Regions from separate parts of the Streptomyces solicamelliae genome, predicted to be linked through region 2. Evidence: predicted binding sites of a transcription regulator. Region 2 holds the regulator's gene; each other region holds the start of a gene.

Region 1 (3,273 bases), 2.0 Mb from region 2:
GCCGCGTACGTCGAGAAGGTCCGCAAGGCCCAGGCCGCCCGCGCCGTCGCCGCGAAGAAGTGGGGCCTCGCGAAGACCCCGCTGCCCGCGCCCCCGCCGCCGAAGGTCAAGCCGAAGATCACCACCCGCAAGGGCTTCGAGACCGACGGCGAGGGGCTGCCGCCGGTCTTCACCACCGTGCCCACCAAGGAGAAGATCGTCTTCCTGACGATCGACGACGGCGCGGAGAAGGACCCCGAGCTGCTGCGGATGATGTCCGAGCTGCGGATCCCGTACAGCGCCTTCCTGAGCGACTACCTCGTCAAGGAGGACTACGGCTACTTCAGGAAGATGCAGGACGCCGGCGTCGCACTGCACAACCACACCCTGAACCACCGTTACATGCCCGGCCTGTCGTACGCGCAGCAGAAGCGCGAGATCTGCGACCAGCAGGCCACCCTCGAGAAGCACTACGGCAAGCGGCCGCCGCTGTTCCGCCCGCCGTACGGCAACTACAACGAGAACACCCTGCGCGCCGCGCAGTCCTGCGGGGTCAAGGCTGTGCCGCTGTGGGCCGCCGAGGCGTTCCCGGACCGGATGGAATGGCGCGAGTGGGACCGCGATCTGCACCCCGGCGACATCATCCTCACGCACTTCCGCGGCAAGGAGGACTGGAAGGGCACCATGCCGGACATGATCCGCAGGGTGATGAAGACGGTCACGGACAAGGGCTACGCGGTCGCCCGCCTCGAGGACTACGTGTGAGCGCGCGCCGGCTGCTCGCCGGACTGCTGGCGGCCGGCGCGCTGTTCGCCGCGCCGGGGTGCGCGGCCTGCGGGGACGCGGTGGACCCGATCGAACGTCTGGGCAGAAAGGCGGTCAGACATGCGGCGCACGCGGCGGGCACGGCTCCGGATCTCGCTCCGCGGGGGCGGCACGCCGTCGTGAATTGGCACTCCGCTTGACCGAGTGCTAATCGCAGTCATAGTCTCGGCTCTGGCACTCCCCACGTGAGAGTGCCAACACAGCGACGGGCAGGTCCGGCACCCGCGACGACGGATCCACCTGGTCGCCACCTCAGACAGAAGACCCCGTGAGATCTCCGAAGGGGGAGGTCGGATCGTGACGACCACCAGCTCCAAGGTTGCCATCAAGCCGCTCGAGGACCGCATCGTGGTCCAGCCGCTCGACGCCGAGCAGACCACCGCCTCTGGCCTGGTCATCCCGGACACCGCGAAGGAGAAGCCCCAGGAGGGCGCCGTCCTCGCCGTGGGTCCGGGCCGCTTCGAGAACGGCGAGCGCCTGCCGCTCGACGTGAAGGTCGGCGACGTCGTGCTCTACAGCAAGTACGGCGGCACCGAGGTGAAGTACAACGGCGAGGAGTACCTCGTCCTCTCGGCTCGCGACGTGCTCGCGATCATCGAGAAGTAAGTCACCCGAGCAGCCGGCTCCCGAGCCAGATGCTTTGAGCCACGCCCCTGACCCCGCACCGGGCGTCCAGGGGCGTGGTTCGTTTCACCACGAAATCCGAGAGGGCTGAACCGCTCCCATGGCGAAGATCCTGAAGTTCGACGAGGACGCCCGTCGCGCCCTTGAGCGCGGCGTCAACAAGCTTGCCGACACGGTGAAGGTGACGATCGGTCCCAAGGGCCGCAACGTCGTCATCGACAAGAAGTTCGGCGCCCCCACCATCACCAACGACGGTGTCACGATCGCCCGCGAGGTCGAGATCGAGGACCCGTACGAGAACCTCGGCGCGCAGCTGGTGAAGGAGGTGGCGACCAAGACCAACGACATCGCGGGTGACGGCACCACCACCGCCACCGTGCTCGCCCAGGCCCTGGTCCGCGAGGGTCTGCGCAACGTCGCCGCCGGTGCCTCCCCGGCCGCCCTGAAGAAGGGCATCGACGCCGCGGTCAAGGCCGTCTCCGACGAGCTGCTCGCCACCGCCCGTCCGATCGAGGACAAGTCCGACATCGCCGCCGTCGCCGCGCTCTCCGCGCAGGACCAGCAGGTCGGCGAGCTCATCGCCGAGGCGATGGACAAGGTCGGCAAGGACGGTGTCATCACCGTCGAGGAGTCCAACACCTTCGGTCTGGAGCTGGACTTCACCGAGGGCATGGCCTTCGACAAGGGCTACCTGTCCCCGTACATGGTGACCGACCAGGAGCGTATGGAGGCCGTCCTCGACGACCCGTACATCCTGATCCACCAGGGCAAGATCGCCTCCATCCAGGACCTGCTCCCGATCCTGGAGAAGATCATCCAGGCCGGTGGCTCCAAGCCGCTGCTGATCATCGCCGAGGACGTCGAGGGCGAGGCCCTGTCGACCCTGGTCGTCAACAAGATCCGCGGCACCTTCAACGCGGTGGCCGTCAAGGCCCCCGGCTTCGGCGACCGCCGCAAGGCGATGCTCGGCGACATGGCCACCCTGACCGGTGCCACCGTCATCGCCGAGGAGGTCGGCCTCAAGCTCGACCAGGCCGGTCTGGACGTGCTGGGCTCCGCCCGCCGGGTCACCGTCACCAAGGACGACACCACCATCGTCGACGGCGGCGGCAACTCCGAGGACGTCGTCGGCCGCGTCAACCAGATCAAGGCCGAGATCGAGACCACGGACTCCGACTGGGACCGCGAGAAGCTCCAGGAGCGCCTCGCGAAGCTGGCCGGCGGCGTGTGCGTGATCAAGGTCGGCGCCGCCACCGAGGTGGAGCTGAAGGAGAAGAAGCACCGTCTGGAGGACGCCATCTCCGCGACCCGCGCCGCGGTCGAGGAGGGCATCGTCTCCGGTGGTGGCTCCGCGCTCGTCCACGCCGTCAAGGTCCTCGAGGGCAACCTCGACAAGACCGGCGACGAGGCCACGGGTGTCGCGGTCGTCCGCCGCGCCGCCGTCGAGCCGCTGCGCTGGATCGCCGAGAACGCCGGCCTCGAGGGCTACGTCATCACCTCGAAGGTGGCGGAGCTCGACAAGGGCAACGGCTTCAACGCCGCCACCGGCGAGTACGGCGACCTGGTCAAGGCCGGCGTCATCGACCCGGTGAAGGTCACCCGTTCCGCCCTGGAGAACGCCGCCTCCATCGCCTCCCTGCTGCTCACGACCGAGACCCTGGTCGTCGAGAAGAAGGAAGAGGAGCCGGCGGACGCGGGCCACGGCCACGGTCACGGCCACTCCCACTGAGGCAGTAGCCGGTAGCTGAACCGTGCGGCCCCTGTTCCCTTCGGGGAACGGGGGCCGCAGTGCGTTCTCGGGGCTTCTCAGCCCTCCACCGCGCCGAGCTGGCCCATCAGGCCGAG
Region 2 (3,273 bases):
CGGCAGAGGCGCCTACCGACCGTTGAAGGCGTCCTTCAGCCGCGAGAACAACCCCTGCTGCCCCGGCTGGAACTGCCCCGTCGGCCGTTCCTCGCCGCGCAGCTTGGCCAGTTCGCGCAGCAGGCGCTCCTGCTCCGGGTCCAGCTTCGACGGGGTCTGCACCTCGACGTGGACGATCAGGTCGCCCCGGCCGCCGCCGCGCAGATGCGTGACGCCGCGGCCGTGCAGCGGGATCGACTGGCCGGACTGCGTACCCGGGCGGATGTCGACCTCCTCGCGGCCGTCGAGGGTGTCCAGCGGCACCTTCGTGCCGAGGGCTCCCGCCGTCATCGGGATGGTGACCGTGCAGTGCAGGTCGTCGCCCCGCCGCTGGAAGGTCGGGTGCGGCAGCTCGTGGATCTCCACGTACAGGTCGCCGGCGGGACCGCCGCCGGGGCCGACCTCGCCCTCGCCCGCGAGCTGGATCCGCGTGCCGTTGTCGACACCGGCCGGGATCTTGACCGTGAGCGTCCGGCGGGAACGCACCCGCCCGTCGCCCGCGCACTCCGGGCACGGGGTCGGGACGACGGTCCCGAAGCCCTGGCACTGCGGGCACGGCCGCGAGGTCATGACCTGGCCCAGGAAGGACCGGGTGACCTGCGAGACCTCACCGCGGCCGCGACACATGTCACAGGTCTGCGCGGAGGTGCCGGGCGCGGCGCCCTCTCCGGAACACGTCGTGCACACGACCGCCGTGTCGACCTGGATGTCCTTCGTCGTGCCGAAGGCCGCCTCGTTGAGCTCGACCTCCAGCCGGATCATCGCGTCCTGGCCGCGCCGGGTCCGCGACCGCGGCCCGCGCTGCGAGGCCGTGCCGAAGAACGCGTCCATGATGTCGGAGAAGTTGCCGAAGCCTCCGGCGCCGAAGCCACCGGCGCCGCCCCCGCCGCCCGAGGCGGACAGCGGGTCGCCGCCGAGGTCGTAGACCTGCTTCTTCTGCGGGTCCGAGAGAACCTCGTAGGCGGCGTTGATCTCCTTGAAGCGCTCCTGCGTCTTCGGGTCCGGATTCACGTCCGGGTGAAGCTCGCGCGCCAGGCGACGGAAGGCCTTCTTGATCTCGTCCTGGGACGCGTCGCGGCGTACGCCGAGTACGGCGTAGTAGTCCGTGGCCACTTACGACTCCGCCAGGATCTGTCCGACGTAACGTGCCACTGCGCGTACCGCTCCCATCGTTCCGGGGTAGTCCATGCGGGTCGGTCCGACCACGCCGAGTTTTGCGACGGCCTCGCCGCCCGAACCGTAGCCGACCGTGACGACGGATGTGGACGTGAGCCCCTCATGGGTGTTCTCGTGCCCGATCCGTACGGTCATGCCCGAGTCGTTGGCCTCGCCGAGCAGTTTGAGGAGCACGACCTGCTCCTCGAGAGCCTCCAGCACCGGCCGGATCACCAGCGGGAAGTCGTGCCCGAAGCGGGTGAGATTGGCGGTGCCGCCGATCATCAGCCGTTCCTCGTGCTCTTCCGCCAGGGTCTCCAGGAGCGTCGCGAGCACGGCCGAGACCGTACCGCGGTCCTCCGCCTCGAACGACTCCGCGAGGTCCTGCACCAGGCGCGGGACGTCCGCGAAGCGCTTGCCGGCGACCCGGCTGTTCAGCCGGGCCCGCAGATCGGCGAGGGAGGTCTCGCCGAACGGCGCCGGGCAGTCGATCATCCGCTGCTCGACCCGGCCGGTGTCCGTGATCAGCACGAGCATCAGCCGGGCGGGCGACAGCGACAGCAGCTCCACGTGCCGCACCGTCGAACGGGTCAGCGACGGGTACTGCACGATCGCGACCTGCCGGGTCAGCTGCGCGAGCAGCCGGACCGTGCGGGCCACGACGTCGTCGAGGTCGACCGCGCTGTCGAGGAAGCTGTGGATCGCGCGCCGCTCGGGCGTCGACAGCGGCTTGACGGACGCCAGCTTGTCGACGAACAGGCGGTAGCCCTTGTCGGTGGGGATGCGCCCGGCGCTGGTGTGCGGCTGGGCGATGAAGCCCTCCTCCTCCAGCGCGGCCATGTCGTTGCGCACGGTGGCCGGGGAGACGCCCAGGTTGTGCCGCTCGGTGAGCGCCTTCGAGCCGACCGGCTCCTCCGTCCCGACGTAGTCCTGGACGATGGCGCGCAGCACCTCGAGTCTGCGTTCGCTGAGCATGGCGCACACCTCCAGCTGTCGTTCGGGTCGATCCGGTCGTTCCGGTTTGCTCCGTGTTTGGCACTCGCCCTCTCCGAGTGCCAGGAATCCCCCGGCCAGTGTACGGCGGCGGACATCGCTCCTGGCAAGGAGGCGGTACCCCGGACCGATAGCGTCACGGTATGGACCACGGTATGGACATCGCTTGGGAAGAGTACGGCTGGGAGCGGCTCGCGGACGGGGTCGGACGGCGGCGGCTGCCGGGCTGGGACGCCACTGTGGGGCTCGTTCTGGGCGATCGGGCGGTTCTTCTGTACGACACGGGTTCCTCGCTGCGGGAGGGCGCGGAGCTGCGCTCCCAGGCGGAGGCGCTGACCGGCCGGAAAGTGACGCACATCGCACTCAGCCACCCGCACTTCGATCATGTGCTCGGCACGGCGGCGTTCGCCGGGGTCCAGGTGTACGGGGCGGTCGGCACGGACACGCTGCTGCGGAACGCCCGGGAGCGGGAGGCGCTGCGGTCGGACGCGGTCCGGCAGGGGCTCGACGCGGCCGAGGCGGCGGAGGCGGCGGACGTGCTGGTGGCGCCGGAGCACGTGGTGTCCGGCGAGTGGACGCTGGACCTGGGCGGCCGGCAGGTCCTGCTGGCCAACGTGGGACCCGCCCACTCGGGCCACGACCTGGTGCTGCTGGTGCCGGGGGCGCGGGAGGTGGTGTTCTGCGGCGACCTGGTCGAGGAGTCGGGCGAGCCGCAGGCGGGCCCGGACGCGGTCCTGTCGCAGTGGCCCGCCGCCCTGGACCGCCTGCTGGCCCTGGGCGGGGAGGACGCGCACTACGTCCCGGGACACGGCGCGGTGGTGGACGCGGCGTTCGTGCGGGCACAGCGCGATGAACTGGCACGACGCGTCGACGTGCCCTAACGTCCCCCAAGTGCGCGCCTACGACCCGGACCTGACACCCCCTTGACTGCGCCTTCCCGGGGGACGACCCCCGGACCCCCCGGCAGACCCACCACCGCCGCCCCACCAAGGACGGAACCGAACCCCATGCGCAGCTACAACCCGGACCTGACGCCCCCTTGGAAACGGTTCGCCCCGGTGCCTGAGGTTCCGGCGGAGCCCGACC
Region 3 (3,273 bases), 1.0 Mb from region 2:
GAAGCCGAACACGATCGCCAAGTCCCTCGCCATCGGCAACCCGGCCGACGGCCCGTACGTCCTCGACATCGCCCGCCGCACGGGCGGCGCCGTGGAGGACGTGAACGACGAGCAGGTCGTGGACGCCATCAAGCTGCTCGCCCGCACCGAGGGCATCTTCGCCGAGACCGCGGGCGGCGTGACCGTCGGCGTGACGAAGAAGCTCGTCGAGGCCGGCGTCCTCGACCCCACGCTGACGACGGTGGTCCTCAACACCGGCGACGGCCTCAAGACCCTCGACGCGGTCGCCGAGACCTCTCAGGCCACCGCCGTCATCCGCCCGAGCCTGGACGCGTTCCGCGACGCCGGCCTGGCCCACTGAGCCGACTGAAGCGACGACAAGGGAGAAGCCATGAGCGTCAACGTCCGCATCCCCACCATCCTCCGCACCTACACGGGCGGGCAGTCCGAGGTCCCGGCCGAGGGCACCACCCTGGGTGAGGTCATCGCCGACCTGGAGAAGAACCACACGGGCATCGCCGCCCGCGTCCTCGACGACCAGGGCAAGCTTCGCCGCTTCGTCAACGTGTACGTCAACGACGACGACGTCCGCTTCGAGCAGGGCCTGGAGACGGCGACGCCGGACGGTGCGGGCGTCTCGATCATCCCGGCCGTCGCCGGAGGCTGACCGTCGAGCGCAGTGCCGGCGGCTGCCGAGTTACCCGCGGTATCCGAATTGCCCCTTCTGGTGAAGAACCGGAGGGGGCAATTCTGCATGGTTGAGCGCGGTAGAGTTGGGGAAGTCCCCTCCGCTGCTCGTGCCAGACGCATATGAGAATGCGCCCGCACGCGACAAGAAGCAGCCAAAATACCTGAGCATTGTGTACTTTTTGCGCCCTTTTCCGGGCCTGATTTGCCCCGGAAATCAAGGAAATCTCCGCAATTCTCCTTTACGGCTCGCTCAGATTTCTCGTCCGATTGACCTGTTGCAGAGGGCAGTTGGGCAGATACATTCAGCCGCGGTCGACGCGTTCCGGCGCAGGGTCTGACCCGGGTTCGCGAAGTGCGGATCCGCGCAAGGGCCAGTAATAGGGGAGTTAGGCATGGCTCAGGGCACCGTCAAGTGGTTCAACGCGGAGAAGGGCTACGGCTTCATCGCGGTCGACGGTGGTGCGGATGTTTTCGTCCACTACAGCGCGATTCAGATGGACGGCTACCGCACCCTCGAGGAGGGGCAGCGGGTCGAGTTCGAGATCTCGCAGGGCCAGAAGGGCCCGCAGGCCGACATGGTCAAGCTCGCCGTCTGACTGCGGCGCGATCGGCCACCGACGCACTTCGTTCGAGGGGCCCGCATCCACCTGGATGCGGGCCCCTCGCGCGTGTGCCGGCGCGTGTACCGGACGGCGGCGACAGCGTGCCCGATCCCCGGAAGACGCTTGCGCCCACCCGTCACCCGACCACCACCCCTTGTGCGACGTCCCTTCGGGACGGCCTTGCACTCTCCTGGGTCGAGTGCTAATCATTGGCGTTAGCACTCTCCCAGTGAGAGTGCTTACGAGGATCGGGCAGACGAGGTCCGCAGGCCGGGCGGGGCAAGGAACCGCACGGCACGCAGACCGTCCGTCGCGGGCGTCGGCGCGGTCCTGGAGCGTTATCCACCCCATGTCCGGGAGGACCACTTCACATGGCCAAGATCATCGCGTTCGACGAGGAGGCCCGGCGCGGTCTCGAGCGCGGCATGAACCAGCTCGCTGACGCCGTCAAGGTCACCCTCGGCCCCAAGGGCCGTAACGTCGTCCTCGAGAAGAAGTGGGGCGCCCCCACGATCACCAACGATGGTGTCTCCATCGCCAAGGAGATCGAGCTCGAGGACCCGTACGAGAAGATCGGCGCCGAGCTGGTCAAGGAAGTCGCCAAGAAGACGGACGACGTCGCCGGCGACGGTACGACCACCGCGACCGTTCTCGCCCAGGCGCTCGTCCGCGAGGGCCTGCGCAACGTGGCGGCCGGCGCCAACCCGATGGCCCTGAAGCGCGGTATCGAGAAGGCCGTCGAGGCCGTCTCCGGCGCGCTGCTCGACCAGGCCAAGGAGGTCGAGACCAAGGAGCAGATCGCCTCCACCGCCTCCATCTCCGCCGCCGACACCCAGATCGGCGAGCTCATCGCCGAGGCCATGGACAAGGTCGGCAAGGAAGGCGTCATCACCGTCGAGGAGTCCCAGACCTTCGGTCTGGAGCTGGAGCTCACCGAGGGTATGCGCTTCGACAAGGGCTACATCTCGGCGTACTTCGCCACCGACATGGAGCGTATGGAGGCCTCGCTCGAGGACCCGTACATCCTCATCGCCAACTCCAAGATCGGCAACGTGAAGGACCTCCTTCCGCTGCTCGAGAAGGTCATGCAGTCCGGCAAGCCGCTGCTGATCATCGCCGAGGACGTCGAGGGCGAGGCCCTGTCGACCCTGGTCGTCAACAAGATCCGCGGCACCTTCAAGTCCGTCGCCGTCAAGGCGCCGGGCTTCGGCGACCGCCGCAAGGCCATGCTGAACGACATCGCCATCCTCACCGGCGGCACGGTCATCTCCGAGGAGGTCGGCCTCAAGCTCGAGAACGCCGGCGTCGACCTGCTGGGCCGCGCCCGCAAGGTCGTCATCACCAAGGACGAGACCACCATCGTCGACGGTGCCGGTGACAGCGAGCAGGTCGCGGGCCGCGTGAACCAGATCCGCGCCGAGATCGAGAACTCGGACTCGGACTACGACCGCGAGAAGCTCCAGGAGCGCCTCGCGAAGCTGGCCGGCGGCGTGGCCGTCATCAAGGCCGGCGCCGCGACCGAGGTCGAGCTCAAGGAGCGCAAGCACCGCATCGAGGACGCCGTTCGCAACGCGAAGGCGGCCGTCGAGGAGGGCATCGTCGCCGGCGGTGGCGTCGCCCTGCTGCAGGCCTCCGAGGTCTTCGAGAAGCTGGAGCTGGACGGTGACGAGGCCACCGGTGCCGCCGCCGTCAAGCTGGCGCTCGAGGCCCCGCTGAAGCAGATCTCCGTGAACGCCGGCCTCGAGGGTGGCGTCATCGTGGAGAAGGTGCGCAACCTGCCCGTCGGCCACGGCCTGAACGCCGCCACCGGCGAGTACGTCGACATGATCGCCGAGGGCATCATCGACCCGGCGAAGGTCACGCGCTCCGCGCTGCAGAACGCGGCCTCCATCGCCGCGCTGTTCCTCACCACCGAGGCCGTCATCGCCGACAAGCCGGAGAAGGCCGCCGCGGCCGCCCCGGGCGGCATGCCGGGCGGTGA

What was found. Region 2 encodes HrcA, which represses chaperone genes, less so after heat shock. Its sites were predicted from a motif close to TTNGCACTCNGNNNNNCNGAGTGCNAA; they were not measured.
Region 1: the regulator HrcA is predicted to act here: its motif matches at 976-1,002, upstream of groES (co-chaperone GroES).
Region 3: the regulator HrcA is predicted to act here: its motif matches at 1,508-1,534, upstream of groL (chaperonin GroEL).

What each region holds. Positions count from the first base shown of each region.
Region 1 covers NZ_CP160404.1:4,264,780-4,268,052, forward strand. Annotated here, with positions in the region: gene ABZO31_RS19995 (polysaccharide deacetylase family protein) at 1-744, shown strand, start outside; gene ABZO31_RS20000 (hypothetical protein) at 741-944, shown strand; gene groES (co-chaperone GroES) at 1,102-1,410, shown strand; gene groL (chaperonin GroEL) at 1,529-3,157, shown strand; gene ABZO31_RS20015 (ester cyclase) at 3,235-3,273, opposite strand, start outside.
Region 2 covers NZ_CP160404.1:2,242,481-2,245,753, forward strand. Annotated here, with positions in the region: gene dnaJ (molecular chaperone DnaJ) at 13-1,152, opposite strand; gene hrcA (heat-inducible transcriptional repressor HrcA) at 1,153-2,169, opposite strand; gene ABZO31_RS10430 (MBL fold metallo-hydrolase) at 2,343-3,068, shown strand; gene ABZO31_RS10435 (DUF3097 domain-containing protein) at 3,195-3,273, shown strand, end outside.
Region 3 covers NZ_CP160404.1:3,241,895-3,245,167, reverse strand. Annotated here, with positions in the region: gene thrC (threonine synthase) at 1-361, shown strand, start outside; gene ABZO31_RS14935 (MoaD/ThiS family protein) at 392-667, shown strand; gene ABZO31_RS14930 (cold-shock protein) at 1,083-1,286, shown strand; gene groL (chaperonin GroEL) at 1,664-3,273, shown strand, end outside.